3 regions of the Pseudomonas leptonychotis genome follow, and region 3 is predicted to be linked to each of the others. Evidence: riboswitches for the same ligand, from Rfam matches in the RefSeq annotation. Region 3 holds a riboswitch; each other region holds the start of a gene.
What was found. A riboswitch is a leader RNA that binds a small molecule or an ion and turns the genes downstream of it on or off. The one in region 3 is predicted to bind cobalamin.
Positions count from the first base shown of each region.

Region 1: it holds a riboswitch for cobalamin, as region 3 does, so the genes downstream of both, cobO (cob(I)yrinic acid a,c-diamide adenosyltransferase) here and D8779_RS03645 (energy-coupling factor ABC transporter permease) in region 3, are expected to answer to the same signal.
Region 2: it holds a riboswitch for cobalamin, as region 3 does, so the genes downstream of both, cobW (cobalamin biosynthesis protein CobW) here and D8779_RS03645 (energy-coupling factor ABC transporter permease) in region 3, are expected to answer to the same signal.

Region 1 covers NZ_RFLV01000002.1:513,545-523,961, reverse strand. The annotation lists gene D8779_RS12980 (C40 family peptidase) at 1-123, shown strand, start outside; gene D8779_RS12975 (O-methyltransferase) at 425-1,087, shown strand; gene D8779_RS12970 (hypothetical protein) at 1,103-1,423, shown strand; cobalamin riboswitch at 1,496-1,765, shown strand; gene cobO (cob(I)yrinic acid a,c-diamide adenosyltransferase) at 1,875-2,486, shown strand; gene D8779_RS12960 (cobyrinic acid a,c-diamide synthase CobB) at 2,486-3,799, shown strand; gene bluB (5,6-dimethylbenzimidazole synthase) at 3,796-4,443, shown strand; gene cbiB (adenosylcobinamide-phosphate synthase CbiB) at 4,449-5,348, shown strand; gene cobD (threonine-phosphate decarboxylase CobD) at 5,341-6,348, shown strand; gene D8779_RS12940 (cobyric acid synthase) at 6,345-7,796, shown strand; gene cobU (bifunctional adenosylcobinamide kinase/adenosylcobinamide-phosphate guanylyltransferase) at 7,901-8,422, shown strand; gene cobT (nicotinate-nucleotide--dimethylbenzimidazole phosphoribosyltransferase) at 8,419-9,474, shown strand; gene cobC (alpha-ribazole phosphatase family protein) at 9,471-10,046, shown strand; gene D8779_RS12920 (adenosylcobinamide-GDP ribazoletransferase) at 10,043-10,417, shown strand, end outside.
Region 2 covers NZ_RFLV01000001.1:1,637,002-1,647,418, reverse strand. The annotation lists gene atpD (F0F1 ATP synthase subunit beta) at 1-75, shown strand, start outside; gene D8779_RS07455 (F0F1 ATP synthase subunit epsilon) at 158-583, shown strand; gene glmU (bifunctional UDP-N-acetylglucosamine diphosphorylase/glucosamine-1-phosphate N-acetyltransferase GlmU) at 721-2,079, shown strand; gene D8779_RS07445 (DeoR/GlpR family DNA-binding transcription regulator) at 2,270-3,037, shown strand; gene glmS (glutamine--fructose-6-phosphate transaminase (isomerizing)) at 3,053-4,900, shown strand; gene D8779_RS07435 (hypothetical protein) at 4,923-5,153, shown strand; gene D8779_RS07430 (YoaK family protein) at 5,163-5,924, shown strand; gene cobM (precorrin-4 C(11)-methyltransferase) at 5,941-6,696, opposite strand; gene D8779_RS07420 (cobalamin biosynthesis protein) at 6,693-7,214, opposite strand; cobalamin riboswitch at 7,372-7,595, shown strand; gene cobW (cobalamin biosynthesis protein CobW) at 7,696-8,748, shown strand; gene cobN (cobaltochelatase subunit CobN) at 8,830-10,417, shown strand, end outside.
Region 3 covers NZ_RFLV01000001.1:799,510-809,926, reverse strand. The annotation lists gene D8779_RS03685 (tetratricopeptide repeat protein) at 1-63, opposite strand, end outside; gene D8779_RS03680 (DUF6962 family protein) at 156-812, opposite strand; gene hemL (glutamate-1-semialdehyde 2,1-aminomutase) at 812-2,101, opposite strand; gene thiE (thiamine phosphate synthase) at 2,154-2,780, opposite strand; gene D8779_RS03665 (hydroxymethylpyrimidine/phosphomethylpyrimidine kinase) at 2,803-3,600, opposite strand; gene D8779_RS03660 (hybrid sensor histidine kinase/response regulator) at 3,812-6,193, shown strand; gene D8779_RS03655 (TetR/AcrR family transcriptional regulator) at 6,371-7,024, shown strand; gene D8779_RS03650 (acyl-CoA dehydrogenase family protein) at 7,021-8,673, shown strand; cobalamin riboswitch at 8,776-8,983, shown strand; gene D8779_RS03645 (energy-coupling factor ABC transporter permease) at 9,039-9,719, shown strand; gene D8779_RS03640 (hypothetical protein) at 9,724-10,417, opposite strand, start outside.

The DNA of each region.
Region 1 (10,417 bases), on a different contig from region 3:
TTTGTTCACGCCCCCTCGAGCGGCGGTACCGTGCGCCTGGACAGCCTGAGCAACAGTTACTGGCAACGCACCTACCTGAATGCTAAACGTGTATTCACCCCGGAACTGGCGCGCAACCCCTGAGAACCTGTCTACGATCTGCTGCGCGTCGGCCATCCGGCGTTAAAAACAGCCTCGGTAAGCCGCTTGGGGCTAACGCGCTTCTGCGCGACCCGAAGGGCGAGTGAAACGAGTAATGCTCATTTACAGCTCGTAAACTCCGCCTCCTCGGCTATTTTTGCCTTGCCTTGCCTTGCCTTGCCTTGCCTTGCCTTGCCTTGCCTTGCCTTGCCTTGCCTTGCCTTGCCTTGCCTTGCCTTGCCTTGCTCTAGCTTGCGAGATCATAAACGGGTTCTAGCAGCGGTTTTTTGCAGAGGGAGTTAGCATGACCAACCGAACGCTCAATCTCGATACCGCCCTGTACCAATACCTGCTGGATGTCTCCCTGCGTGAAACACCGCTGCTCAAACGCCTGCGTGAAGAAACTGCTCAGCTGAGTACTGCGCGTTGGCAGATTGCCCCCGAACAGGGTCAATTTATGGCCTTGTTAGTGCAGCTGACAGGCGCGCGGCGGATTGTTGAAGTTGGCACCTTTACCGGTTACAGCGCTATTTGCATGGCTCAAGCCATGCCTGAAGATGGTCACTTGATCTGCTGTGACATTCCCGGCGAGTACAACGCCACGGCTGAACGTTACTGGCGTGAAGCAGGGCTCAGTGCGCGTATTGAGCAACGCCTAGCCCCTGCGCTACAAACCCTGGGGGCGCTGGAGGCTGAAGGTCTCGCTGGCAGTATCGATCTGCTGTTTATCGACGCCGACAAAGCCAATTACCCAGCCTATCTGGAACATGCCCTGCGCCTGGTGCGTCAAGGTGGGCTGATCCTATTCGATAATACCCTGTGGAGTGGCCGCGTGCTTGAGGAAAACCCTGAGAGCGCGGACACCCGAGCGATTCAGGCGCTCAATCTGGCGCTGTGTGACGACCCGCGCATTGACCTGTCCCTGTTGCCGCTAGGCGATGGCCTGAGCCTGTGTCGTAAACGCTAAGTCTTTACCACCTGTATGCCCGAACCGATTCGTCTGCCCGAACAACCCGATGCCTGCGAGCTCTGTAGCCGTGCAGCAGTCCTGACGCGCCACCATCTGATCCCCAAGGCGCTGCACAACAAGGTTTATGTGCAGAAGCGCTTTGGCAAAAGCGAACGCATCAGCGCCACGCTCTGGGTCTGCCGTGCTTGCCATAACCAAATCCACCGGTTGTTCAGTGAAAAAGAGTTGGCGCTGACTTACAACAATCGCGACAGCCTGCTCAGTGATGAGCGCCTGCGCACCTTTGTTGAGTGGCTGGCCAGCAAGCCAGTAGGCTTTATGCCGAGGCATTGACCTGTCGCATCAATGGCTGGTTCTCGACTGTAAGCCGCGCATTCGTTTGACGCTTAATCGCGAACTCTCTACCCTTCGCGCCTTGTAGCAGGTGCCTCCGACGCTATGCGTGTGCGGGGTGAAACTGGGAAGTCGGTGCGCTGAACGTGTTTACGTCAGTCATTCCGACGCTGCCCCCGCAACGGTAAGTGAGTTAAACGCCGCTATTGCCACTGTGCTGAACGCATGGGAAGGCGCGGCTTAGAGCCTTTTTATGATCTGGCTCGCTAGATCATAAGTAGTTTCTGAGAGCTATAAGGCTCGCTCACAAGCCCGGAGACCGGCCTGTTGCAGTCCACGGCATCGCGGAGGGCGATGGCTGGCGCGTGCTTGGCGCTATGCGTGAGCCCGCGCTTGCTGTTTCTTCGCCTGCTTATTTCAGCCAGATCGCCTTGGGGCGGTGGAGCATGCGATGACTGAATCGATTGAGCGTGACGCCCGACACAAGGCGCGCATGGCCCGCAAGAAAACCCTTATCGACGAAAAGATCGCCCAGGCTCAGGACGAATACGGCCTGCTGCTGGTGCACAGCGGCAACGGCAAGGGTAAGAGCAGCAGCGCCTTTGGCATGGTCGCGCGCGCCTTGGGCCACGGCCTCAAAGTTGGCGTGGTGCAATTTATCAAAGGTGCGGCCAGCACTGGCGAAGAAACCTTCTTTCGCCGTTTCCCCGATGAGGTCAGCTATCACGTAATGGGCGAGGGCTTTACCTGGGAGACCCAGGATCGCCAGCGTGATATCGACAAGGCTCGCGAGGCCTGGGCGGTGGCGGCGCAGCTGCTAAATGACCCCGCCGTTGGCCTGGTGGTGCTGGATGAACTGAATATCGCGCTGAAATACGGCTATCTGGAACTCGACGCGGTGCTCGCCGATATCGAAGCGCGGCCGCTGCTACAGCATGTGGTGGTGACTGGGCGTGGCGCATTGCCGGGGATGATTGAGGCGGCGGATACCGTCACCGAGATGAGCCTGGTCAAGCATGCGTTCAAGGCTGGCGTGAAGGCTCAGAAGGGAGTGGAGTTTTAATGAGCGACTCCAGCGCCCGTCAGTGCCCGGCACTGTTGATTGCCGCGCCGGCCTCCGGTCAGGGCAAGACCACGGTGACTGCAGCCTTGGCGCGCCTGCATACACGTCAAGGCAAACGCGTGCGGGTGTTCAAGTGCGGCCCGGATTTTCTCGACCCGATGATCCTGGCCCGCGCCAGTGGCGCGCCGGTGTATCAGCTCGACCTGTGGATGGTCGGTGCAGCGGAGAGCCGTCGGTTGCTCTGGGAAGCGGCGGGTGAGGCCGATCTGATTCTGATCGAGGGGGTGATGGGCTTGTTCGATGGCACGCCGTCGGCGGCCGACTTGGCGCGGCACTTCGGCGTACCGGTGCTGGCGGTGATCGATGGCTCGGCCATGGCGCAGACCTTTGGCGCCATGGCCCATGGCCTGGCAACGTTCCAGCCGGATCTGCCGTTCTCCGGCGTGCTCGGCAATCGTGTCGGCAGTACGCGGCACGGCGAAATTCTACGCGATGCGCTGCCGGCCTCGATTCGTTGGTACGGTGCATTGCCGCGCAGCGCCGAAGTCGGTTTGCCGAGCCGGCATCTGGGCTTGGTGCAGGCGGGCGAATTACTCGATTTGGATGCACGCCTGGACGCCGCCGCCGATGCCTTGGCCGCCAGCGCCGATACTTGCTTGCCGCCGCCGGTCAGCTTTGCGGCGCCCGAACAGGCCAGACCCGCTGAGCTGCTCAAGGGCGTGCGCATCGGTGTGGCGCGCGACAGCGCCTTTGCTTTTCTCTACCAGGCCAATCTCGATCTGCTGTGCGAACTGGGCGCTGAGTTGACGTTTTTTTCGCCGCTCAACGATAAGCAACTGCCTGCTATCGACAGCCTGTATTTGCCTGGTGGTTATCCGGAACTGCATCTGGCCACGCTTGAGGCCAATCAGCCCATGGCTGAGTCGATTCGTGCACACCATGCGGCCGGTAAGCCGATCCACGCCGAGTGCGGCGGCATGCTCTATCTGCTCGATAAGCTGACTGACAAGCAGGGGGCGAGCGGGCAGATGCTTGGCTTGTTAAGTGGCGAGGCGACTCTGCAACCGCGCATGACTGCCATGGCCTTGCAGCAGGCCGAGCTGCCGGAAGGGCTGCTACGTGGCCACAGCTTCCATTACTCGGCGCTGACCAGCGAGTTGCAACCGCTGACCCGTGGCGAATGCCCGAACTACAAGCGCACCAGTGAGGCGGTCTATCGCCAGAGTCGACTGACGGCCTCCTATATCCACTTCTATCTGCCGTCCGACCCGGCTGCCGCCGCCGCGCTGTTTCTCCCCGGAGCGCCGGCATGAGTGAGCATGCCTTCAGCCCAGCAGAGCGGGCTGCGGTGTACCGCGCCATCGCCGAGCGTCGCGATATGCGCCATTTCAGCGGCGGCGAGGTGGCCCCCGAGCTGCTGGCGCGTTTGCTGGAGGCCGCGCACCAGGCTCCCAGCGTTGGTTTGATGCAGCCTTGGCGGTTTATTCGCATCACCCGCCCGGCCTTGCGTGAGTCGATTCACGGGCTGGTGGCAGAGGAGCGCGAGCGCACTGCAGAGGCGCTGGGCGAGCGCAGTGATGAATTTATGCAGCTAAAAGTCGAGGGCATTCGCGACTGCGCAGAATTACTGGTCGTGGCGCTGATGGAGGGACGTGAGGCCCATGTGTTTGGCCGCCGCACCTTGCCGGAAATGGACCAGGCATCCTTGGCCTGCGCCATCCAGAATCTTTGGCTGGCTGCGCGCGCCGAAGGGTTAGGCATGGGCTGGGTGTCGTTATTTGAACCCCAAGCTTTGGCCGATCTGCTTGGCATGCCGGCTGGCAGTAAGCCGCTGGCGGTGTTGTGCCTGGGGCCGGTAACTCAGTTTTATGATGCGCCAATGCTGATGCAGCAGGGCTGGGCCACGCCGCGACCGCTGAGCGAGTTGCTGTTCGAGAACCAGTGGGGCACGCCGTGAGTGTGATGCTTAGTACCTGCGCCGGGGTTGCCCTGGACGCAGTCTTTGGCGAATCCAAAGGCTGGCATCCGCTTGTAGCCTTTGGCCGCATGGCCGAGCGCATCGAGCAACGCTTCAACCCGGCGGGCGCTGGCTGGCGCAGTCATGGCGTAACGGCCTGGTGCCTGGCGGTGTTGCCGCTGACTCTACTGGTTTGGCTGCTGAGCCTGATCAGCGGGCTGGGCTGGATGGTGGAGATTATCGCGCTGTATGCCGCCCTGGGCCTGAAAAGCCTGGGTGAGCATGCGCTGCCAGTGGCGCAGGCACTGCGTCTGGGCGATCTACGTCTGGCCCGTGAGCGTGTCGGTTATATGGTCAGCCGTAATACGGCTGAGTTGGATGCTGCAGGCGTGGCGCGTGCGGGGACGGAGTCGGTGCTGGAAAACGGCAGTGATGCAGTCTTCGCCGCGTTGTTCTGGTTTGTTATTGCCGGTGCGCCGGGGGTGGTGCTGTACCGCCTGAGCAACACCCTGGACGCCATGTGGGGTTACCGTAACGCGCGTTTTGAACGCTTCGGTTGGGCCGCCGCGAAGATCGACGATGTGCTCAATTACCTACCGGCCCGGCTAGTGGCGCTGACCTACGCGTTACTTGGCCGCACGACGCTGGCGCTGCGCTGCTGGCGAACCCAAGCGCCGCTGTGGGACAGCCCCAATGCCGGCCCGGTGATGGCGGCCGGGGCAGGTGCATTGGGCGTCAGCCTGGGCGGTGCGGCGGAGTATCACGGTGAATTGCATGTGCGACCTGATTTAGGCGCGGGGCCGCAACCTAAGGCCCGCGATATCGAACGGGCGCTCAACCTGGTCAACGGCGGCGTGCTGCTATGGCTGGTGTTGCTGCTGTTGTGGGGCGTTTTCTATGCTTAAGCAAGGTGGGCTTGAACATGGTGGTCGTCTGCGCGCTGCGGCGCTGCGCTATGGCATTGCCGTGGCGGACTGGTTGGACCTGTCCACCGGCATCGCGCCTTACGGTTGGCCACTACCGGTAATTCCCGCGAGCGCTTGGGCGCGTTTGCCCGAGCAACAGGATGGCCTGGAGATTGCCGCCCGTGATTATTACGGCGTGGCCAACCTGCTGCCGGTGGCGGGTTCGCAGGCGGCCATTCAGGCGCTGCCGCGTTTACGCCGCAATGCCACTGTCGGCATCGTTTCGCCCGCTTACGCCGAGCATGCTGCTGCCTGGCAGCGTGAGGGCCATCGTCTGTTAGCGATCAGCGAAGGCGCTATTGAGCGAGCGCTGGAGCGCCTGGATGTGCTGTTGTTGGTCAATCCAAACAACCCGACTGGGCGGCGCATTGAACCCCAACGGCTGTTGGCTTGGCACACGCGCTTGGCCGAGCGCGGTGGCTGGCTGGTGGTGGATGAAGCCTTTATTGATTGCACCCCTGAGCACAGCCTGGCGGCCTTTAGCGACAGGCCTGGGCTGATCGTCTTGCGCTCGTTCGGCAAGTTCTTTGGCATGGCCGGGATTCGTCTGGGCTTTGTCCTGGCGCAGCCTGCTTTGCTGGAGCAGATGGCCGAGCTGCTTGGCCCTTGGGCGATCAGTGGGCCGAGCCGGGTAGTGGCCAGCGCGTTGTTGCAGGATCAAGCCGGCCAGCGTCAGCAGTGTGAGCGTCTGTTGGCCGATGGCGAACGCCTGGCCATATTACTCAGTACTCAGGGGCTGACGCCGACTGGCGGCTGTGCGCTGTTTCAGTTCTGCTGCATGGAGCGGGCGGCCGAGTTGCATGAGTTTCTTGCCGCTCGGGGCATTCTGACTCGGTTGTTCGAAACACCACAGAGTCTGCGTTTTGGCCTGCCACCTGATGAAGCGGGTTGGCAGCGTTTGCAGCAGGCGCTTGTCGCCTTTGCCGGAGAGCGAGCATGAGTACTTTGATGGTGCAGGGCACCACCTCCGATGCCGGCAAAAGCACCCTGGTGACCGCGCTATGCCGCTGGCTCAAGCGCCAGGGCGTTAGCGTGGTGCCGTTCAAACCGCAAAACATGGCGCTCAATAGCGCCGTGACCGCTGACGGTGGCGAGATTGGCCGCGCCCAGGCCGTGCAGGCCCAGGCGGCTGGTCTGGCGCCGCACACCGACATGAACCCGGTGTTGCTCAAGCCCAACAGCGACACCGGTGCGCAGGTGATCATCCACGGTCGTGCGCTCACTTGCATGGATGCGGTGGCCTATCACGATTACAAAAAGGTCGCGATGCAAGCGGTGCTGCAGTCGCACCAACGCTTGAGTGCGGCCTATCCGGTGGTGATGGTTGAGGGCGCGGGTTCGCCCGCCGAGATCAATCTGCGCGCCGGCGATATTGCCAATATGGGCTTTGCCGAGGCGGTGGACTGCCCGGTGATTCTGATTGCCGATATCGACAAGGGTGGGGTGTTCGCCCATCTGGTCGGCACTCTGGCCCTGCTCTCGGAGAGCGAGCAGGCGCGGGTGCAGGGCTTCGTGATCAACCGCTTTCGCGGCGACATCGCCCTGTTGCAGCCGGGGCTGGATTGGTTGGAGCAGCGCACCGGCAAGCCGGTGCTGGGCGTGTTGCCCTACCTGATGGATTTTCACCTGGAAGCCGAAGATGCCATCGACGTTCGCCAGAGTGCCAAGGCGGCCGAGCGGATCAAGGTGGTGGTGCCGGTGTTACCACGCATCAGCAACCACACCGATTTCGACCCGCTGCGCCTGCACCCGCAGGTTGAGTTGTGCTTTGTCGGCCCCGGTCAGGCAATTCCGGCCGCTGACCTGATCATTCTGCCCGGCTCGAAAAGTGTGCGCGCCGATCTGGCCTTTCTGCGAAAGCAAGGCTGGCCGGCGGCCATCGACAAACACCTGCGCTATGGCGGCAAGCTGCTCGGTATCTGCGGTGGCTTGCAGATGCTCGGCACGCAGATCGACGATCCCCATGGGCTTGAAGGCGCGGCTGGATCCAGTGATGGATTGCACCTGCTGGCATTCGCGACTGTGCTGGAGCCGGAAAAGCAGTTGCGCAATGTGCGCGGCCAACTGTGTTTGGAGAGTGCGCCGGTCAGCGGTTACGAAATTCATGCTGGGGTCAGCAGTGGTGAAGCCCTGGCGACGGCTGCCGTGCAACTCGACGATGGTCGCCGCGACGGTGCGCTAAGCGCCGATGGTCAGGTGCTGGGCACCTATCTGCATGGCTTATTTGAGAGCAGCGAAGCCTGTAGCGCACTGCTGCGCTGGGCTGGCTTGCGTGAGGTGCAAACGGTGGATTACCACGCCCTGCGTGAGCGCGATATCGAACGCTTGGCTGATCTGATTGAGCAGCATTTGGATACGGCAAAACTGCGGCTTTTATGTGGCCTGTGACGCGCTTTTGTGGGAGGGGCTTTAGCCGCGCCGGCCGGCCCAGAACTGTCGCGGCTAAAGCCCCTCCCACGGTCTGTGGCGCTCTATTCGAACAAAGGTGAACCATGCTTGAACTGATTCTCGGCGGTGCCCGTTCCGGCAAGAGCCGCTTGGCCGAAAAGCTGGCCAGTGAGTCCGCTCTGGCGGTGACCTATATCGCCACCAGCCAGGCGCTGGATGGTGAGATGAGTGAGCGCATTCAACATCATCGTGAGCGTCGTCCGGTGCATTGGGGGCTGGTGGAAGAGCCACTGACTCTGGCCCGTGTCCTGCGTGAGCAAGCTGGCGTGGATAAGTGCTTGCTCATCGATTGCCTGACTTTGTGGTTGACCAATTTGCTGATGCTCGATGATCCAGCGCGCTTGAGTACCGAGCGCGATGCGCTGCTGGACTGCCTGAGCGACTTGCCGGGGCGGATTATTCTGGTCAGCAATGAAACCGGCCTGGGTGTGGTGCCGCTGGGCGAGCTGACGCGGTGCTATGTTGATGAGGCGGGTTGGCTGCATCAGGCCCTGGCTGAGCGTTGTCAGCGCGTGGTGTTTACCGTGGCGGGTTTACCGTTGGTGCTCAAAGGAGAGGCGTTATGAGTCTGCAATGGTGGCAACAAGCTTGTCAGCCGCTTGATCTGGTGGCGCGTAAAAAGGCGCAGGCACGTCAGCTCGAACTGACCAAACCGGCCGGTTCGCTCGGTCAGTTGGAGCAATTAGCCATTCGCCTGGCGGCCATGCAGGGTAGCCAGCGTCCGCGTATCGAACAGCTGTGGATCAGCATTTTCGCCGGCGACCATGGTGTGGTCGCCGAGGGTGTATCGGCCTTTCCGCAGGCGGTCACGGGGCAGATGCTGCGTAATTTTGTCGGTGGCGGTGCGGCGATCAGCGTGTTGGCCAAACAGCTGGGGGCAACGCTTGAGGTGATCGACCTGGGCACCGCCGTACCGTTGCAGCCTTTGCGTGGCGTGCATCACCTGCATGTTGGGGCGGGTACGCAGAACTTCCTGCAGGGCCCAGCAATGACAGTGGCGCAACTGTTGATTGCCCTGGAAGCGGGCCAGGCCAGCGTGCAGCGCGCCCGTGAAGCCGGCAGCCAGTTGTTTATCGGTGGCGAAATGGGCATCGGCAATACCACCGCTGCCACGGCCATGGCCTGCATGCTGCTGGAGTGTCCGGCGCAGGAGCTGGTCGGCCCTGGTACCGGTCTGGACAGCGCCGGCGTGGCGCATAAAGCCGAGGTGATTGAGGCTGCACTGGAGTTGCATCGCCCGGCGATCAGTGAACCCATCGAGATCCTTCAGCGCCTGGGCGGTTTTGAGATCGCAGCCCTCAGTGGCGCCTATCTAGCCTGCGCCCAACAGGGCATCACCGCCCTGGTGGACGGTTATATCTGCAGTGTTGCCGCTTTGCTGGCGGTACAACTGAACCCAGCGTGCCGTGACTGGCTGCTGTTTGCCCACACGGGTGCCGAGCCCGGCCATCAACGGGTGCTCAAGGCGCTGCAGGCTGAGCCTTTGCTCGATCTAGGCCTGCGTTTAGGTGAGGGCAGTGGTGCCGCGTTGGCCGTGCCGCTGCTGCAGCTGGCCTGCAGCCTGCACAACGATATGGCCACCTTTGCCGAGGCGGCGGTGGCCGAGCGCCCAGCATGACGCTGTATCTAGAGTTGTTGCGCCACGGTGAAACCGAGCTGGGTGGTGGCCTGCGTGGCAGCCTCGACGATGCCTTGACCGAAACCGGTTGGGCACAGCTGCGCGCAGCGGTGGCTGACGGTAGCCGCTGGGATCGGCTGATCAGCTCCCCCTTGCAGCGCTGCGCGCGCTTTGCCGAAGAGCTGGCGACGCAGCACGGCCTGCCGCTGAGCCTGGAACCGGATCTGCAGGAATTGCACTTCGGTGCCTGGGAAGGCTGTCACACGGCCGACTTGATGCAGACCAGCGCAGCCGAGCTCGGCCGCTTCTGGAGCGATCCCTATGGCTTTACCCCGCCAGAAGGCGAGCCGTTGCTGGCCTTTGAGGCGCGGATATTGAGTGCCTTGCAGCGCTTGCAGGCGCGCCATGCCGGTGAGCGTTTACTGCTGGTCACCCATGGAGGGGTAATCCGTTTGCTGCTCGCGCGGGCGCGTGGCTTGCCGCGTAACGATCTGTTGCAGGTGGCGGTGGGGCATGCTGAGCGTTTTCGGCTGTGCCTGGATGCACAGGGCCAGCTCCAGGAGTTGGTATGACGCCTTGGTGGATTGCGCTGCAATTTCTCACCCGCTTGCCGGTGCGGCTGGTCGGGATGCCGTCGCCACAGCAGATCGGTCGCTCGCTGCTGTGGTACCCGCTGGTGGGCTTGCTGATCGGACTGCTGTTGTTTGCGCTGCAACAGTTACTTGGCGGTCTCTCGCTAATGCTGCAGGCGGCGCTGTTGTTGACGGTCTGGGTCGGCGTTAGCGGCGGCTTGCACCTAGACGGCCTGGCCGATAGCGCCGACGCCTGGGTCGGCGGTTACGGTGACCGCGAGCGCACCCTGGAAATCATGAAAGACCCACGCAGCGGGCCGATTGCGGTGGTGGTGCTGATGTTGCTGCTGCTGCTCAAGTTTGCTGCGCTG
Region 2 (10,417 bases), 840 kb from region 3:
GATCACTTGCCAGAGCAGGCGTTCTACATGGTTGGCAGCATTGAAGAAGCTGTTGAGAAAGCGAAGAAACTGTAATCACCCGTGCGCCCGGCAACGGGCGCTTACGGTCTGTTTGCAAGCTGTTAGTCTGTAAGCAGATCGATACGTGAGGTTAGACATGGCTATGACAGTCCATTGCGACATCGTCAGCGCAGAAGGCGAGATCTTCTCCGGTCTGGTCGAGATGGTGATTGCGCACGGTAACCTGGGTGATATCGGTATCGCTCCAGGTCACGCGCCGCTGATCACCGACCTCAAGCCGGGCCCGATTCGTCTGGTCAAGCTGGGTGGCGAAGCCGAGGTGTTTTACATCTCCGGTGGTTTCCTGGAAGTCCAGCCGAGCATGATCAAAGTGCTGGCTGATACCGTGCAGCGTGCTGCCGATATCGATGAAGCTGCTGCTCAGCTAGCCCTCCAGGCTGCTGAGAAAGCGCTGCATGAGCAAGGTGCCGAGTTCGATTACGGCTCTGCGGCTGCTCATCTGGCCGAGGTTGCAGCTCAGCTGCGTACCGTTCAGCAGTTGCGTAAGAAGTTCGGCGGTTAATTTCGCCGCTTCATCGCAAACGAGTAAAAGGGTAGCCTTGGCTACCCTTTTTCTTGTCTGTCATTTCATCTTTTCTGCGGGTTGTGCAGTGGCCTAGCCCACAAGGAACAACCCGCTATTGCTTGGGATCTGCCCTTATGTCGCTCGATATCGTCATCCTCGCCGCCGGCCAAGGCACCCGCATGCGCTCCGCCTTGCCCAAGGTTCTGCATCCGATTGCCGGTAAATCCATGCTCGGGCATGTGATCGACACGGCACGCCAGCTCAAGCCACAAGGCATTCATGTGGTGATTGGCCACGGTGCAGAGCGGGTACGCGAGCAGTTGGCCGCGGATGATTTGAACTTCGTGCTGCAAACTGAGCAGCTGGGCACCGGCCACGCTGTCGCCCAAGCCTTACCCGAGCTGACGGCCGAGCGTGTGCTGATTCTCTACGGCGATGTACCGCTGATCGAAGTGGAAACCTTGCAACGCTTGTTGAAGTTGGTCAGCGAGCAGCAGCTTGGACTGTTGACCGTCAACCTGAATGACCCGACCGGTTACGGCCGCATCGTTCGCGACGCCCGTGGTGTAGTCAACGCCATCGTCGAGCACAAGGACGCCAGCGCCGAGCAGCGTCTCATCAGTGAAGGCAACACAGGCATTCTTGCCGTACCGGGCAAACGTCTGGGCGAATGGCTGGGTCGCCTGTCTAACAGCAACGTTCAGGGTGAGTATTACCTGACCGACGTGATCGCCATGGCAGTGGCTGATGGCTTGGTAGTCGCCACCGAACAGGCGGCTGATGAAATGGAAGTGTTGGGCGCCAACGACCGCATTCAGCTCTCGCAGCTGGAGCGTCATTACCAGTACCGCGCCGCGCGCCAGCTGATGGTACAGGGCGTGACCCTGATCGACCCTGCGCGTTTTGACCTGCGCGGTGAGGTCACGGTGGGTCGCGATGTCACCATCGACATCAACGTGATTATCGAAGGTCAGGTGGTGATCGAGGATGGCGTACAGATCGGGCCGAACTGCGTGATCAAGAACAGCACCCTGCGCGCCGGTGCGATCATCAAAGCCAATAGCCACTTGGAAGGTGCGGAAGTAGGTGAGGGCGCCGATTGCGGCCCGTTCGCGCGTCTACGTCCGGGTACGGTGTTGGGCGCCAAGGCTCATGTGGGCAACTTCGTTGAGCTAAAGAACGCCAAGCTGGGTGAAGGCGCCAAGGCCGGCCATCTGAGTTATCTGGGCGATGCTGAGATCGGTGCGCGAAGCAATATTGGTGCTGGCACCATTACTTGTAATTATGACGGTGCCAACAAGTTCAAAACCGTACTCGGTGAAGACGTCTTTATCGGCTCCAACAGCGCATTGGTTGCGCCAGTGACTCTGGGTGATCGCGCCACCACCGGCGCCGGTTCGGTGATTACTGGTGATGTGCCGGATAACACCCTGGCTGTCGGTCGCGCCAAGCAGCGCAACATCGAAGGCTGGAAGCGGCCGACCAAGAAGTGAGGATGGACGTAGGATGGGTTAGCCTAGCGGCGTAACCCATCGCTCATGCAGCATGGGTATCGCTACGCTCAACCCATCCTACGATCTGATTCTCAAGGCGGCTTTTGCTGCCTTTTGTCGTTTTCCTGCTTGACGTAAAAGCTTCATTAGGTTTTGATTCGCGCAATTATCTTTCGAATCGAAACTTAGCATGTCGAAACGCAACACTCCGCAACGTCGCCACACCATTCTTGCCCTGCTCGCTGAGCAAGGTGAAGTGAGTGTGGATGAGTTGTCGAAAGCCTTCGCCACCTCTGAAGTGACCATTCGCAAGGATCTCGCCGCCCTGGAAAAGAGTGGCCTGCTGCTGCGTCGTTACGGCGGCGCCGTGACGATGCCGCAAGAGTTGATCAGTGACGTTCAACCCATCTCGCAATACAAGCAAGCCATCGCCCGTGCCGGTGTGGCGCGCATTCGTGAGCACGCACGGATCATCATCGACAGTGGCACCACCACGGCGGCGATGATTCCGCAGCTCGGCCATAAGCCCGGTCTGGTGGTGATGACCAACTCGCTGAACGTGGCCCGTGCCATCAGCGAGCTGGAACATGAACCGGTGTTGCTGATGACCGGCGGCACCTGGGACCCGCATTCGGAGTCTTTCCAGGGCCAGGTCGCCGAACAGGTGCTGCGCTCTTACGATTTCGATCAGCTGTTTATCGGTGCAGATGGCATCGACCTCAATCGTGGCACCACCACTTTCAATGAGTTGCTGGGTTTGAGCCGGGTAATGGCGGACGTAGCCCGCGAAGTGGTGGTGATGGTCGAGAGCGACAAGATCGGCCGCAAGATTCCCAATCTGGAGCTGCCCTGGAGCGGCATCCATACCCTGATAACCGACGAGCGCCTCGCTGATGAGGCTCGTGAACAATTGACCGCCCGCGGGATCAAGCTGATCTGCGCGGCAATAGACGTTTAAGTTAAGGAGAAGACTATGTGTGGCATCGTGGGCGCAGTCGCCGAACGTAATATTACCGCCGTGTTGGTTGAAGGCCTCAAGCGCCTGGAATACCGCGGTTATGACAGCGCCGGTGTGGCGTTGCTGAATGATCAGGGCGGCCTGCAACGCAGTCGTCGGGTGGGCAAGGTCAGCGAGCTGGAAGCGGCATTGAGCCAGGAGCCGCTGGCTGGCCGCCTGGGCATAGCCCACACCCGCTGGGCCACCCACGGCGCGCCAAGCGAGCGCAATGCCCACCCGCACTTCTCTGGTAAAGAGCCCGGTAGCGAGCTGGCGGTGGTGCATAACGGCATCATCGAAAACCACGAAGCACTGCGTGCTCAGCTGAAAGAGCAGGGTTATGTATTCAGCTCGGATACTGATACCGAGGTGATCGTGCACCTGCTCGACCACACCCTCAAATCCCAGCCTGATTTGACTGCCGCTCTGAAGTTGGCGGTTAAGCAACTGCACGGCGCTTACGGTTTGGCAGTGATCAGTGCCAAGCAGCCTGACCGTCTTATCGCTGCGCGCAGCGGCAGCCCGCTGGTGATTGGTCTGGGTTTGGGTGAAAACTTCCTGGCATCCGACCAGCTTGCTCTAAGGCAAGTCACTGACCGTTTCATGTATCTGGAAGAAGGCGACATCGCCGAAATCCAGCGCGACAGCGTGCAGATTTGGGACGCTGTGGGCCAGCCTGTGGTGCGCGAAAGCGTGCAGTACCACGAAGGCGCCGAAGCCGCCGACAAGGGCGAGTATCGTCACTTTATGCTCAAGGAAATTTTCGAGCAGCCTAAGGTGGTGCAGCGCACCCTAGAAGGCCGTCTGGGTTCTGATCACGTACTGGTGCAAGCGTTCGGCCCACAAGCCGCCGAGCTGTTTGGCAAAGTGCGCAACGTGCAGATCGTCGCCTGTGGCACCAGTTATCACGCCGGCATGGTCGCTCGTTACTGGCTGGAAGAGCTAGCCGGGATTCCCTGCCAGATCGAAGTGGCCAGCGAGTTCCGCTATCGCAAGGTGGTGGTGCAGCCCGACACTCTGTTTGTCAGCATCTCCCAGTCCGGCGAAACCGCCGACACTCTGGCCGCGCTGCGTAATGGTAAAGAGCTGGGCTACTTGGCCAGCCTGGCGATCTGTAACGTTGGCATCAGCTCCTTGGTGCGTGAATCGGATCTGTGCCTGCTGACTTTGGCCGGTCCAGAAATCGGCGTGGCTTCGACTAAAGCCTTCACCACCCAACTGGTGGCATTGATGTTGCTGACCCTGTCCCTCGGTCAGGTACGCGGCACCCTGGATAAAGCCCTGGAAGCCGAATTAGTCGATGAGCTGCGTCGCCTGCCGACCCGTCTGGGCGAGGCTTTGGCCATGCACGATGTGGTGGAGAAGGTTTCCGAGTTGTTTGCCGAGAAGCACCACAGCCTGTTCCTCGGTCGGGGCGCGCAGTACCCGGTGGCGATGGAAGGCGCGCTCAAGCTCAAGGAAATCTCCTATATCCACGCCGAAGCCTACCCAGCCGGTGAACTCAAGCACGGTCCGCTGGCCTTGGTCGACGCCGATATGCCGGTGGTCACCGTGGCGCCAAACAACGAGCTGCTGGAAAAACTCAAATCCAACCTGCAGGAAGTGCGCGCCCGTGGCGGTGAGCTGGTGGTGTTTGCCGACGAGCAAGCCGGCATGAGCAACGGTGAAGGCACCCACGTGGTGAATATGCCGCACATCCACGACGCTCTCGCGCCAATTCTCTACACCATCCCGCTGCAGCTGTTGTCGTACTACGTGGCCGTGCTCAAAGGCACCGACGTTGACCAGCCGCGCAACTTGGCCAAGAGCGTCACGGTCGAGTAACAGTGCTCAAGAGGGAAGAGGTGTGAAACGCGAAGACATAAGGGCCAAACATGCAGCCGGGGTGTTGTTCGATACGCATGTGATCGTCAATCCGGCTAACACCCAAGAGTGGATTGTGCTGTTGAAGAAAGACGCGGGCACCAGCTTTTTTCTGGTTGATCAGCAGGAGCAGGTGGAATCCTTTGCCGACCTCAACAGCCTGATCGAAGAGCTGCGGCTACTCGGTATTAAAGGTGCAGAGATCCATCTTTGAGGATCATTTATGCCCATTGGGTATGCGAGGCGTCTGATTGGCCGTGAGCGCAGTGCAGCGGCTAATCGACATTTAGGTTTCGCCCTGGCGTTTGTTGCCGGTGCGATTAATGCTGGTGGCTTCTTGGCCGTGCAGCAATACACCTCGCATATGACCGGCATTGTTTCGGCCATGGCCGACAACATCGCGCTGGGTGCCCACGAGCTGGTGTGGGGTGGTCTCGGCGCGGTGCTGTCGTTTCTGCTTGGCGCGGCGTGTTCGACGGTGATGGTCAATTACTCACGGCGGCGGCAGCTGCACAGTGAGTATGCCTTGCCGTTATTGCTCGAAGCCGTCTTGCTGTTGTGCTTTGGCTTTCTCGGCGCGGCGTTGGCGCAGATTACTGGCCTGTTTGTGCCGCTGACGGTGATCCTGCTGTGCTTCATCATGGGCTTGCAGAATGCGCTGATCACCAAGCTCTCCAACGCCGAAATTCGCACCACCCATATCACCGGGATCATTACTGATATCGGTATCGAGTTGGGTAAATTATTTTATTGGAATCGCACCCACAACCCTGAGATCGCCCGGGTGATGGCAGACCGCCAACGGCTGTGGGTACTTAGCTTGCTGGCTGTGTATTTCTTCCTGGGAGGCGTTGTCGGCGCCCTGGGCTTTAACTATCTGGGCTACATCGCGACTGTGCCGCTGGCCTTGTTTTTGGTGCTATTGGCCAGCGTTCCAGCGGTGGATGATCTGCTGTTGCTCATGCGGCGTTTGTTGCGCCGCTGAAATAGCCGACAAGCTCTTAGGCGTCGGACGACCTGAACAGATGCCGATGTTCGGCGTTATACAGCGCCGAGTCGGCGAACTGTTCGGCATGCAGCACGCGGCCGACGAGTATCAGTGCGGTACGGCGAAAGCCCTTGGCGCGCACCTGTTCCTCGATGGTGGCGAGTGTGCCGCTGACCCAATCCTGATCCGGCCAGCTGGCGCGATGCACCACAGCAATCGGGCAGTCCGCGCCGTAGTGCGGCAGCAGTTCGGCCACTATCTTGCTCAGATGCACCACTCCGAGGTGGATGGCCATGGTCGCGCCGTGGCGCGCCAGATCACTCAGCTGCTCGCCCGCCGGCATCTCCGACTTGCTCGCATAGCGGGTGAGAATCAACGTCTGTGACACCTCGGGCAGGGTCAGCTCGCTTTCCAGCAATGCAGCGCAGGCGGCAGTGGCGGTGACCCCGGGAATGATCTGAAAAGGAATCTCCAGCCGACGCAGGTGGCGGATCTGCTCACCAATCGCGCCATACAGCGACGGGTCGCCGGAATGCACGCGGGCAACGTCCTGACCTTTGCTGTGCGCCTGGGCAATCAGCTCGATGATCTCATCCAGGTGCAGTTCGGCGGTGTTAACCACCTGCTCGGCACTGTGGCCTTCCAGCACCGCTGCCGGCACCAGTGAACCGGCGTAGAGAATCACCGGGCAGCTGCGCAGCAGGCGCTGGCCCTTGACGGTGATCAGCTCAGGGTCGCCGGGGCCGGCGCCGATAAAGTAAACAGTCATGACAGCTCCTTGGCTGCAATCAACGCCAGGGCGCAGGTGGCGCTGGCATTCCGGGTTTTGCCGCCGAGCAGGCTGGCAGGTTGGCCGCCCAGGCGTTCGGCCAGCGCCAGGGCGCAAGGTTCGGCGACGGCCGGGCTGCCGGTGACGGACAGGGTAAGCGCGCAAGCTTCAACGAGGTTTTGATAGAGCAGCAGCTCTTCAGGGCTGAAGTAGATCAGCTGCAGGCCGAGGTGTTCGGCCAATGCCAGTAACCCAAGCTCATCGCGTTTGTGCGCGATGCTCGCCAGCGCCACGAGGTTATCCAGCGTCAGGCCCTGCGCCTGTAGGCTGTCGAGCAACAGTGTGGATAAGTCTTCGAGGCAGCAACCACGTCGACAGCCCAGCCCGGCGACCACTTGAATGGCGGGCGCGAGGCGGTTATAGACAGGGCTGGGCATCATCAACAGCGCTCGGGTTGTGCGGCGGCGTAGCTCACCATGCGGGCCATCAGCGGTCAACCGTGATTGACCGACCGCCATGCTCTGCGTAGCCTTGCTGCGTTCGAGGTTCTTCGTGGGAAGAGCCTGTTCACAATCTAGCGAGCTAGAGCCATGCAAGGCGGAAAGAAGCGAGGAAGCGGAGTTTACTGTTGTAAATGAGCATTCCGAGCCTCTTTCCAACGCCGCAGGGCTGACGCGCAGCAGATTTTGGATAGGTTCTTAGCCGGAGCTAAGAGGGAACAAGGTTGATGCCTTGGCTGCCCCCGCAACTGTAAACGACTCGTTCCCTTGTGTTGTTCTGCCGCTCAAGCGCTGCAGCACAACAGCCACTGCGTCAACGCGGGAAGGCGAAGGGATAGCCGGCGACTCTACGCCAGCCCGGTCGTGAGCCAGGAGACCTGCCTCGTCACGTTTTCGACAACCGGGCGGGGTGATCCGGTGGTGTTGGCTGACGCCCTGTGGCTGTCATGTCTGTGCCGCCTCCTGCTCGTCTTTCTTTCGACGCTATGCAGGACTCGCCATGAAAACCCTCGGCAAACTTCCCGTCACCATCGTTACCGGCTTTCTCGGCGCCGGTAAAACCACCTTGCTCCGCCATATGCTTGGCCACGCTGACGGGCGGCGCATTGCGGTGATCGTCAATGAATTCGGCGAGCTGGGCATCGACGGCGAAATCCTCAAGCAGTGCTCCATCGGTTGCAGCGAAGAAGAGGCCAATGGGCGGATCTTCGAACTGGCCAACGGCTGCCTGTGTTGCACAGTGCAGGAAGAATTCTTTCCGGTGATGCGCGAACTGGTGGCGCGCCGTGGCGAGCTGGACCACATCCTCATTGAGACCTCCGGCCTGGCTCTGCCCAAGCCTCTGGTGCAGGCTTTCAACTGGCCGGAAATCCGCAACGCCTGCACCGTCGATGCGGTGATCACTGTGGTCGACAGCCCAGCCGTGGCCGCCGGCACCTTCGCCGCCTTCCCTGATCAGGTCGACCAGCAGCGCAAGCTCGACCCGAATCTGGACCACGAATCGCCGCTGCACGAGCTGTTCGCCGACCAACTGGCCAGCGCCGACCTGGTGATCCTCAATAAAGCCGACTTGCTCGACGCTGCGGCGCTGGCTGCAGTGCGTGCCGAAGTGGCCGAGGAACTGCCACCTGCGGTGAAAATCATCGAAGCCCATGGCGGCGAACTGCCGCTGGATGTGTTGCTGGGCCTGAACTGCGAAACCGAACTGCACATCGATGCGCGTAAAACCCACCATGACCTGGAAGGCCATGAAGACCACGATCATGACGAATTCGACTCGTTCCAGGTGGAACTACCGCAAGCCGAGGAAGCACGCTTACTGAGCGCCTTGAAGGATGCAGTGGCCAAGCACGGCATTCTGCGTATCAAGGGTTTCGCGGCGATTCCCGGCAAGCCGATGCGCCTGTTGCTGCAAGGCGTTGGTCAGCGTTTCGACAAACACTTCGACCGCGCCTGGCAGGCCGATGAGGCGCGGGTCAGCCGCTTGATCGTGATCGGTCAGCAGCTTGATCAGGCGACAATTGAAGCCGAGCTACAAGCGGCATTGGCCTGAGCAGAGTGTGGGAGGGGGCTTTAGCCGCGACTAGGCCTGACAGGGGTCGCGGCTAAAGCCCCTCCTACAAGAAGAGTAATCATGCACCTAATCCGCACCCAGCCCGGCAGCCAAGTGCCGGTCGACAGCATCGCTGATCTCGGCCAGACCCCGGCTGAGCTGGTGATTCTCTGCACCGGCGATTCGCAGCTGTCGCTGTTGGCGGAGGTGGCGCGGCAGTTACCCGAGGATTACCCCAGCCTGCGTCTGGCCAGCCCGGCGCAGCTGAGCAATCACGCCTCGGTGGATCTCTATGTCGAGCAGGTGCTACAGCATGCCAAGGTCATCCTGATTGCCGTGCACGGCGGCGTCAGTTACTGGCGCTACGGTATTGAGCGTTTGGTTGAGTTGGCCGAGCGCGGTGCGCGGGTGATCATGGTGCCCGGCTGCGACAACCCCGACCCTGAGCTGATGGGCCTGAGCACTGTGCCGCTGGTTGATGCCGAGCGGCTCTGGCAGTTCCTCCGGCAGGGCGGTGCGCATAATGCCTTGCAGCTGTTCAACTGCATCGCCAGCCAGTGGCTACAGCGCGACTATGCCTGGGGCGAACCGCAGCCGTTGCCGCGCGTGGGCCTGTATCACCCACAGCAGGTCGGCGCGGTTTTGGCCGACTGGCAGGCCAATTGGCAACCCGCTGCGCCGGTGGTGGCGCTGCTGTTTTATCGCACCCAGGTGCAGGCGGCGAACACCGGCTTTATTGATGTGTTCTGCCAACGCTTGCAGGCTCAGGGCCTCAATCCGCTGCCGATTGCCGTGGCCAGCCTCAAAGAAGCCGCCTGTTTGGCTCAGGTCGAAACCTGGCTGGACGACACCCACACGGCGCTGATCATCAACACCACCGCGTTCGCTTTATCTAATCCAGAAGCGCCGAGTGCGCGGCCTTTCCGCCGCGATATCCCGGTGCTGCAAGTCATCTGCGCGCTGGATAACCATGCGCAGTGGCAAGCCAGCGCTCAAGGTTTGGGTTCCCGCGACTTGGCCATGCACGTTGTGCTGCCGGAGTTGGATGGCCGGTTGATTACCCAGCCCATCAGCTTTAAAGGTATGGCCTGGCACAGCGAGCGCAGCCAGAGCGATGTGGTGTGTTACCAGCCGCATCTGCCGGGGATGGATTTCGTCGCTGAGCTGGCGCGCAACTGGATCGCCTTGGCTGACAAGGCCAACGTCGATAAGCGCATTGCCTTGGTGCTGGCCAACTACCCGACTCGCGACGGCCGTATCGGCAATGGTGTTGGCCTGGACACCCCGGCGGCGGCGCTGAATATTCTTCGCGCGCTCGAACAGCAGGGCTATCCGGTTGAAGGCTTGCCTGCCAGCGGTACGGCGCTGATCCACCAGTTGCTCGGTGGCGTGACCAATGATCTGGATAACCTCGACCTACGGCCCTGTGCGCAGAGCCTGGCACTGGACGATTACCTGGCGTTCTTCCACAGCCTGCCGCAAACCAACCAGCAAGCGGTGCGTGAACGCTGGGGCGAGCCGCAGCAGGACCCGATGTTCCGTGGCGGGCGCTTGATGATCGCCGGTCTGCGCTTCGGCCTGACTTTTGTCGGCATCCAGCCGGCGCGCGGCTATCAGCTGGATGCGGCGGCGGTGTACCACGACCCCGATTTGGTGCCACCGCACGGTT
Region 3 (10,417 bases):
GGCGAGCAGTGGCAGCAGGAGCAACAGGCAGCCCAGGGACAGGGTGCGGCCGGTGCGTTTCATGAAAATCCATTTACCTCGGGATGCAAAGCAGGCGATGCGCCTGGCCGCCGGAACGCGGCAGCCATCACATTATGAAATAAGCCGTGGTGTTCTTACAAAGTCTTTACCGGGTTTTCTTCGGTGTAAGCAAATTTTGCGCTGCCGGGCAGGCTCAGGAGCAGCCAAGCCAGCAGTGGATAAGCCGGTGTTAGCAGAGCGTGGAACAGGTCGACCCGGCGCACTGGGCCGATAAAGCCCTGGGTGCCCACAGCCAGCCCAGCCAACAAAAACAGCCCGACCACGCCAATAGCAACCAGTAACGGTGCGCGTCTTGGCCATTGCACGGCACCGGCATAAAGAATCAGCAGCAGGGTCACCAGGTTGAGTAGCAGGCGGTAATCCTCCAGATGATTCATCTGCCGGAACAGTTCAAAGAAGGCGCACAGTCCGAGCAGGATGCGCCCCCAGTTGGCACGGCTCCACTGCCAGCCCCGGCTCAGTGCCAGCGCGGCGGCGCCTAGCAGCGGTAGGCCGAGAAAGCTGCTGGCCTGGCTCAGCCACAGGTGTGAGGTCTGCGCGCTGGGGTCGATACCAAAACGGATGACTCCTACGGCTGCGGCGGCGGCCGGTAGAAGAAAACCCAGCAGCGCGCAAAACAACGCCGGCTGATCCGCTTCGCCATAGTGCTTGCGGGCTTTGCCAATGGCGATCACGCACGCGAAGCAGGCCAGAGCCAGTACGCCGTCGGACAGCGCGGTGCTGTATTGCATCAGGCTTTCTTCAGCTCGGCGAAAGCGCGCTCGGCGGCGTCCAGGGTGATTTTCAGCTCAGCATCACCGTGGGCGATGGAGGTGAAGCCGGCTTCAAAGGCGCTCGGCGCCAGGTACACGCCGCCGTCCAGCATCAGGTGGAAGAAGCGCTTGAAGCGCTCGGCGTCGCTGGTCATCACGTCATCAAAGGTGACGATGCTGTCGGCGGCGCTGAAGTACAGGCCGAACATGCCGCCTGCCTGCGTGGTCACAAACGGGATGCCGGCGGCATCAGCGCGTTCTTGCAGGCCTTGGAGCAGGCGAGTGGTGTAGTCAGTCAGCTCGGCGTGGAAGCCCGGACGTTGGATCAAACGCAATGTGGCCAAGCCTGCGGCCATGGCCAGCGGGTTGCCCGACAGCGTGCCAGCTTGGTAAACCGGGCCGAGCGGGGCGATGCAATGCATGATTTCGCGCTTGCCGCCAAAGCAGCCAACCGGCATGCCGCCGCCGATGATTTTGCCGAAGGTGGTCAGGTCCGGGGTGACGCCGTAATAGGCTTGGGCACCGCCAAGGGCGACGCGGAAACCGGTCATCACTTCGTCGAAAATCAGCACCACGCCGTGTTTGTCGCACTGCTCGCGCAGGCCTTGCAGGTAGCCCGGTGCAGGCGGCACGCAGTTCATATTGCCGGCCACGGGCTCGACGATGATGCAGGCCACGCTGTCGCCGACTTCGCTGAGCATCTGCTCGACGGCGGCCAGGTCGTTGAATGGCAGGGTCAGGGTGTGTTTGGCGAAGTCCGCCGGAACGCCCGCCGAGCTGGGGACGCCCTGGGTCAGCAGGCCGGAGCCGGCTTTTACCAGCAGGCTGTCGGAGTGGCCGTGGTAGCAGCCTTCGAATTTGATGATGTTGTCGCGACCGGTATAGCCGCGCGCCAGGCGGATGGCGCTCATGGTCGCTTCGGTGCCGGAACTGACCATGCGCACCATGTCCATCGATGGCACCAGGCTGCACACCAGATCGGCCATCTCGGTTTCCATGGCGGTCGGCGCGCCGTAGGACAGGCCGTGCTGCAACTGGTTGCGCACCGCATCCAGCACCTCGGGGTGGCTGTGGCCAAGGATCATCGGCCCCCATGAACCGACGTAATCGACATAGCGTTTGTCGTCTTCGTCGGTAACGTAGGCGCCTTCGGCGTGCTTGAAGAACAGCGGCGTACCGCCGACGCTTTTGAAGGCACGCACCGGCGAGTTGACGCCGCCAGGGATGTGTTTTTGCGCGTCATTGAACAGGGTTTCGGAGCGGGACATGGCGGGCCTCTCAAGATTGAGTGCGGGGCGAGCCGGGTCGCCCTCAGCGCATTTAAATAGGGTTGAACAGGGCGCTAAACGCGCGGGCGCGGCGCTCGACTTCAACGGCCGAGTCGGCGCCGAACAGACCATGAACCACTGCGACCATGCTGGCGCCGTGGGCAATCAGCGCCGGTGCGTTTTCCAGGGTCACGCCGCCGATGGCGACGATGGGCAGGTTGATCCGGGCTTTTGCCGCATCGAGCAGTTCGGCATTGGCGGCAGGTGCACCTGGCTTGGTGGTGGAATTGAAGAAGCGGCCGAAGGCGACGTAGCTAACACCTTCTTTCGCCGCTGCTTCGGCCAGTTCTAGCTGGGCGTGGCAGGTGCCGCCGATGATCGCTTTGCGGCCGAGTAGCGCACGGGCGACCGACAGCGAGCCGTCTGTCTGGCCTAGGTGCAGGCCAACGCCGAGGCGCGCCGCCAGTTCGGCGTCGTCATTGATAATCAGCGCAGCGCCGTAGCGGTTGCACAGCTCACGCAGGGCTTCGGCTTCACGCAGGCGGCGGGCATCATCAGTGGATTTGTCGCGGTATTGCAGCAGTTTCGCGCCACCCTTGAGTGCGGCTTCTACATAGGGCAATAACTTGCCAGCCAGCAGTTGGCTGTCGGTGATGGCATACAGGCCATGCAGTTTCATTGGGCGCTCCAGCAGCAGACGCTCATTGGCAAAAGTCCAAGGGCAGGCGGCGCGGAATGTACTGGCCGTGGCCGGGTTGTTCGGCGTCGCGCAGGGTGCGCCAGGTGTAGTCGAGGGCGAACTGCACGGCGCTGACCAGTTCCTGGCCTAATGCCAAGCGACCGGCCAAGGTACTGGCCAAGGTGCAGCCGGAACCGTGGTAACTGCCGGGTAAGCGTTGGCAGGTAAAGGTGTGACGGCTGCCGTCGCGGCTGTACAGGCGATTGTGCACTTGGTGCTCATCACCATGGCCGCCGGTGATCAGCAGGTGGCGAATATAGGGCAAGAGTTTTTCAGCACATTCGTCGGCGCTGCCCTCGGGCAGTTCGGCCAAGATGCGCGCTTCCGGCAGATTCGGCGTGGCAATGGTCGACACGGCGAATAGGCGCTCGCGCATGGCGAAACCGACTTCGTCCTTGCCCAGTGCGCCGCCGCCACCGGCACGCAGCACGGGGTCGCAGACCAGCGGGATGCCCGGCAGGCGTTGCATGATCTCCAGCACGGTTTCGACCATTTCAACCGAGCCAAGCATGCCCAGTTTGACCGCCTCAACCGGCAGGTCGTTGATCACCGCATTGGCCTGGGCCAAGACCCAGTCGCGGTCGAGTACGCGGAAGTCGGCAACATTGACAGTGTCCTGCACGGTCAGCGCTGTCACGGTGGGAGCGGCGTGACAGCCTTGGGCGAGCAGGGCTTCGATATCGGCTTGCAGGCCGGCACCACCACTGGGGTCGTGGCCAGACAGGCACAGCACTACGGGGCGAGAAGTAGGCATTTTCATGGTGCGCGAGCTTACCACTAAACCGCCGTTTGCAGACCCTGTACTCGGCTGAAAGCCATGTAGGGGACGATCTGTCGCAGGCGTGCATGGTCTCGCATTCGAGCGCTTTTACAGGGCTCGGGGCATGCGGCCTATGCTAGAGTGCCAGCCATCCAAATACACCCTCCAGTGGCGCGCCTTAGGCGCTGCTGGCCTACTCTGGCTGAGTTACATGCACTACATTCTTCTGTGTTTCTTCATGCTGGTGCCAGGCTTGGCCGGGGCATTGGTTTTTGACGAAAATACCCGCAGCTTGCCGCTCGGAAAAGCCATGTCGGTATTCGAAGATGTGCGCGGCGATGCCAGCATTGAGGACATCACCTCACCGGCCTTGCAGGCCAGCTTCCGTCAGCACGACAAAGGGGTGTTGAACGCCGGTTACTCGCGCTCGGTGTTCTGGTTGCGCCTGGACTTGGAATACCGCCCGCATCAATCGGTGGGCGCGCAACCTTGGTTGCTGGAACTGGCGTATCCACCGCTTGATCATGTGCAGCTGTACCTGCCGGATGCGCAGGGGCGCTATCGGCTCAGTCAGCACACCGGCGACACCTTGCCGTTCTCCAGTCGCGAGATCAAACAGCACAATTACGTGTTTGAACTGAGGTTGCCACCGGCGCAGCCGCAAAGTGTTTACCTGCGCTTGGAAAGCCAGGGCTCGATTCAGGCACCACTGACCCTGTGGGCACCCAATGCCTACCTGGAAGAACAGCCAGCGCGCATTTATGTGCTGGGGATCATTTACGGCGTGCTGCTGGTGATGCTGATCTACAACCTGTTTATCTTCCTCAGCGTGCGCGACACCAGTTACCTCTACTACATCCTCTATATCGCCTCGTTCGGCTTCTATCAGTTGTCGGTTAACGGCGCGGCTATTGAATACTTCTGGCCCAACAGTCCCTGGTGGGCGAACGCGGCCACGCCTTTTCTGATTGGTGCAGCGGCGTTGTTCGGCTGTCAGTTCGCCCGCAGTTTCTTGCATACCGCCGAGCACAGCCCTTGGGTTGATCGTGCCCTATTACTGATGATGGCTTCTGGCGTGCTGGTGATGACCTTGGCGCTGACTGCCAGCTACGCGCTGTCGCTGCGTCTGGCCACTTACCTGGCGCTGGGCTTTACCGTGGTGATCTTCAGCGCCGGCATCCTGGCCTGGATGCGTGGCATGCGTGTGGCGCGCTATTTCATCATCGCCTGGACCGCCTTTCTCGCCGGCGGCATGGTTAATACCTTAATGGTGCTGGGCTACCTGCCCAATATGTTCCTGACCATGTATGCCAGTCAGATCGGCTCGGCGCTGGAAGTCGGCTTGCTGTCGCTGGCGTTGGCTGATCGCATCAATGCGATGAAGGAAGAGCGCACCCGGATTTTGCGTGAGGCCGGGCTCAAGCTCGAAGCCTTCAACCAGGAGCTGGCCAACAGTAACCGCTTGAAGGATGAGTTCCTCGCCACCGTCACCCATGAACTGCGCACGCCGATGAATGGGGTGATTGGTTCGCTGGAGCTGATGCAGATGCTCGACATCGACGGTGAGCTGGCGCATTACCAGAGGACTGCCGCCAGCTCGGCTCGCGACATGATGCGCATGGTTAATGACATCCTCGCCCTCACCGAATTGCAGGCCGGGCGCCTCTATCCGCGTCGCGAGCCTTTCAGCTTGCGCGGCTTGTTTGATGGTTTGTGCGCGCAGTTCGCGCCCCGTGCCGAGGAGAAGGGCCTGCGCTTTATCCTGGAGCTGGACGATAGCCTGCCGGATACCCTGGAAGGCGATGCCAGCAAGCTGCTGCAGAGCCTCAGTTGCCTGCTGGATAACGCCATCAAGTTCACGGTGCAGGGAGAGGTGCGGGTGCGCGTCAGCCGTGGCGGCATGGCGCGCGATATTTTGCCGTTGCGCGTCGAGGTGATCGACACCGGCGTAGGTTTCGCCGTGCCGGCCGACAGCAAACTGTACCAGCGCTTTCAGCAGCTGGATGGCTCGATGACCCGCGAATACGGTGGCCTGGGTATTGGCCTGGCGATCTGCCGGCAACTGGTTGATCTACTGGGGGGGGATCTCAGCCATGAATCCTGCCCCGGCCAGGGCAGCTGTTTTCGTCTAGAGCTGCCGTTGGCGTTGCCGGTGCAGACCAGCGCTGCTGCCGCAGCCGTCAAGCCTGTCAGTGGCCCGGCTGTGCGCCAACCAGGGCAGTGCCGGGTGTTGATCGTTGAGGACAATGCGATCAACCAGCTGGTGACGCGCGGCATGCTGCTCAAACTGGGCTATCAGGTGCGTACCGCCGACAACGGTGCTGAAGCCTTAGAGGTGCTGCGCACTGAGGCCATTGATGCGGTGCTGCTGGACTGCCAGATGCCAGTGATGGATGGTTTTGCCACCTGCCGTGCACTGCGTAACCTACCTGGTTGCCAGGGGTTGCCGGTGCTGGCGATTACCGCCCACAGCCACAGCGGTGACCGCGAGCGCTGTCTGGCGGCGGGTATGAGTGACTACCTGGCTAAGCCGGTAAAGTTTGAGCAGCTGCGCAGCCTATTGCACGACTGGGTGCTCAGTCGCGAGGCATAGCGGGCTGTTGAGGGTGGCTGTCTCACCTAGGCCTAACCGCATCCTGCGAGTGCTATTTCTTTCTGCGCGATAGGCGCCAATGAGTGGCCGATATGCCTGCCGTTGTGCCCGGAATCACTCTTTAGCCATGATCTGAATCCTGATTCACTAAGGAAGTTATGAATCAGGATTCAGGTCATGGCCTATCGCACCACCGCGCTGCGCATCGACCTCGACCACGCACTGCGTGAGCGCATCATCAACGCCGCCCTGGCGCGCGTCGCCGAAGGCGGTTTTGCATGTTTGACCATGCAAGCCTTGGCGGACGATGTGGGCATCGCGACGGGGAGCCTTTACCGCCATGTGCGCAACAAGGGCGACCTGGCCTCTGAGGTGTTTGCGCTCGCCAGTCAGCGCGAGGTTGATGCTTTAGCAGTCACCATGAAGGCTGAAGGCAGCCCGGTGCGGCGCCTGGCTGCTGGGGTTGAGCGTTTTGCGGCGCGGGCGTGGGACAGCCGCCAGTTGGCCTTCGCGTTGATTGCCGAGCCGGTTGACCCGCAAGTCGATGAACAGCGCCTGTTCTACCGTGAAGCCTATGCCGAGCTGTTCGTTGAGCTGCTGCACGAAGGTGTAGCACTTGGCGTGTTCCGCGTGCAGCAGATCAATCTGGTGGCCGCTTGCCTGGTCGGTGCCATTGCCGAAGCCCTGGTCGGTCCGTTGTCGCCGCCCGCACGTGCGGCCCGCGAAGCCGGTTATCCCGCCCCCAGCCTGATAGATGTCAGTCAGGCCCTCGTTACTTTCTGTCTACGCGCCGTGGGCGCTCAACTGCCTGAAGAGGAACCTCAGTCATGAACGCCAGTCAGCACGCTGAAACCCATGAAGTGTTTAATCAGGTGCCGTCACTGGACGGCGCCAACCAGTACCGCATCGACCTGCCGCTGCAGGAGTGGAGCAAACGTTTTGGCGCGGGTTGGGCCGAGCAGCGCTTGGATGTATATGGCGGTTTGGCCGGCGGCGAATTGATGGCGGCGGGCTTTCTCGCTAACGAAAATAAGCCGGTGTTCAAGAGCCATGATCGTTATGGCCATCGGGCTGATTTGGTGGAGTTTCACCCCGCCTATCACCAGCTGATGAGCGCCGCCATTGAACACGGCCTGCCGTCCATGCCCTGGACCGACCCGCGGGCTGGTGCGCAAGTGGCCCGCGCCGCCATGAGTTACCTGCACAGCCAGGCCGAGGCGGGCAGTGGTTGCCCGCTGACCATGACCTTCGCCAGTGTGCCGGCGCTCAAGCTGCAAGGCGATGTGGCCGAGAAGTGGTTGCCGAAAATTCTCTCCAGCCAGTACGACCCGCGCAACCTGCCGATCGAGCAGAAAACCGGCGCAACCATCGGCATGGCCATGACCGAGAAGCAGGGCGGCACCGATGTGCGCGCCAACACCACGCGCGCCTACCCGGTCGGTATGGGCGGCCCCGGTCAGACCTATGAGCTGGTCGGCCACAAGTGGTTCTGCTCGGCGCCGATGTGCGACGCCTTTCTCACCCTGGCTCATACCGAGAAAGGTCTGACCTGCTTCCTGCTGCCGCGCCACCGCCCGGACGGCACGCGCAACGAGTTCTATATCCAGCGCCTGAAAAACAAACTGGGTAACTGGTCGAATGCTTCCAGTGAGGTGGAGTTTCGCGGCGCACTGGCCTGGATGGTGGGTGAAGAAGGGCGCGGCGTGCCGACCATCATCGAGATGGTGTCGCTGACCCGCTTCGACTGCATGATCGGCTCCAGTGCGTTGATGCGTCAGGCCTTGACTCAGGCCGCGCACCATTGCGCCCATCGCCAGGTGGGCGGCCGTGTGCTCAGCGAACAACCGCTGATGCAGAACGTGCTGGCTGATTTGGCCCTGGAAAGTGAAGCGGCCCTGGCCCTGACCCTGCGCATGGGCAAGGCGCTGGATAACGCCCATGACGAGCAGGAGGACAAGTTCGCGCGGCTGGTCACTGCTGTGGGTAAATATTGGATCTGCAAGCGTGCGCCAGCGATGATCAACGAGGCCGCCGAGTGCATGGGCGGCGCCGGTTATGTCGAGGACACCATCCTGCCGCGGCTGTACCGCGAAGCGCCGGTCAACTCCACCTGGGAAGGCTCCGGCAATGTGCAGTGCCTGGATGTATTGCGTGCCCTGTCCAAAGAACCCGGCGTGCTCGATGCGCTGTTTACCGAACTGGGTGATGGCCATGGTGATGTACGCTTGAAGGCGCATATTGCCCAGCTGCAAGCGGACTTCCGCGACACCACCGATATCCAGTATCGCGCCCGTCAACTTACCGAAGACGTGGCTCTGGCGCTGCAGGCCAAGCTGTTGCTGGAAGCCGGCAATGCGGCGGTGTCCGATGCCTTTATCGCCAGCCGTCTGGGCGGTCAGGGTGGCCGGGTTTACGGCACCTTGCCGCGTGGCTTGGATGTTGAGGCGTTGCTGGCGCGCAGCACACCGCATCTGGTCTGAGGTGTACGCTCTCTAGCAAGGGCATTTAGGCGAATTGTGGTGTTCTGCTTGAACCTGAGCCCGGCCCTCTGCGCCGGGCTCTGTCATTTCTGCGTGCGGCCGGGTAAGGTGGCCGCCGATGGTTCCGCAGCGTGTTACGCGAGTGGATGAAAAGGGAACATGGTGGGTACTGCAACACGTACCGAAGCCATGGCTGCCCCCGCAACTGTAAACGGTGAGCGACGCCCCTATACCACTGGCCGCAAGGTCGGGAAGGTGGGCGAAGTGTTAAGCCGTGAGCCAGGAGACCTGCCATCGAAGCCGGGCACTGATGCCCAATCCCTCAATCCAGATCATCGCGCGGTGGGCGCGGTACAGGAATCTCTATGCACATCGAACCAGAAGTCGTTACTGGCGCCAAACTCTTCCTCAGTTATGCAACCGCCGCAGGTGCCTTAGGCCTCACGGCCAAGCTTGCCCTCGACAGCGTGCGCGATAACGGTGGCTCCGCTGCCCTAGCGCTACGCAGCCTAATCACCACCGCCTTGGTGTTCTGCTTCTTCGAAGTCTTTCCGCATCAAGCGGTTGGCGTTTCTGAGGTGCACCTGATCCTCGGTTCAACCTTGCTGCTGCTGTTTGGTGCCGGTGCCACGGCTATCGGTTTGGCGCTCGGTTTGCTGCTGCAAGGGCTGCTATTCGCTCAGTTCGACTTGCCGCAGTACGGCATGAACGTCACCACCTTGCTGGTGCCGTTGTGGGGTATCAGTCTGCTGGCCAAACGCCTTATCGCGCCCGGCACTGCTTATGTGGATCTCTCCTACAAGCAGGCGCTGGCACTGTCGACGGCTTATCAGGGCGGTATCGTCGCCTGGGTCGGCTTCTGGGCGGTCTACGGCAACGGCTTCTCCGGCGAGAACCTGGCGGCCGTGGGCAGCTTCGGCCTGGCCTATATGAGCGTGATTCTGCTTGAGCCGCTGGTCGACCTCGGCGTACTGGCTGCGGCCAAGGCGCTGTCGAGTTATAGCCGTGGGCCGTTGTTTAACGCGCGCCTGCATCAGCCGGCCTGATTGATCAGCGGCGCCGCTGCCAGATTAGCTTGCCGGTATTGCTCTCAGTGACCAGGTACTGGTCACTGAAGCGATAGTAGGCGGCAGGCTGATAATCACTGCTGCCCTGCATCTGCACTTCCAGCAGGCCGTTGTTGCTCTGCCAGCGACCGCTGTATTGCAGCTCGCCAGGGCTGTCGTAGTTCCAGTCTGCGCCGCCCGCTACGCTGCGCGTCCACTGCGAAACGCTGCCGTCATCACTCAGTTGCAAAATCATCTGGGTGGTCATGGAGGCGAAGCTGGCGCCGTCGCTGTTGATGATCTTCTCGTGCACCCAGGTGCCGATCAGCGCTGGGTCGCGTGTTGCACTGCTGCTTGGGCGGCTACTTTGCGTGGCTGCTGCAGCGCTAAGGTTTTGCCGATGGAACAGCGCCTTGCGCTCCAGGGTTGCCCCGGTAGTCGGATTGCGCGCAGCGATATGGGTGTTGAGCACGCCGTTGGCGTAGGTGGCATTCATATTGGCGATCAACTGCCCGGACTGCGGCTCGCTGATCTGTGCGCTGAGTAACTGGCCGTCAAAGCTGCCGCTGATTTGCAGGCGCAACCTCGCCCCTTCTACGTACTCCCCCGTGACCTGCTGGCCTTGGCTGCGCAGGTACATTTCGGCCGGCTGACCGTCGAGCGTTGTCAGGTAATGGCCGTCCAGGGCGTCGGCCAAT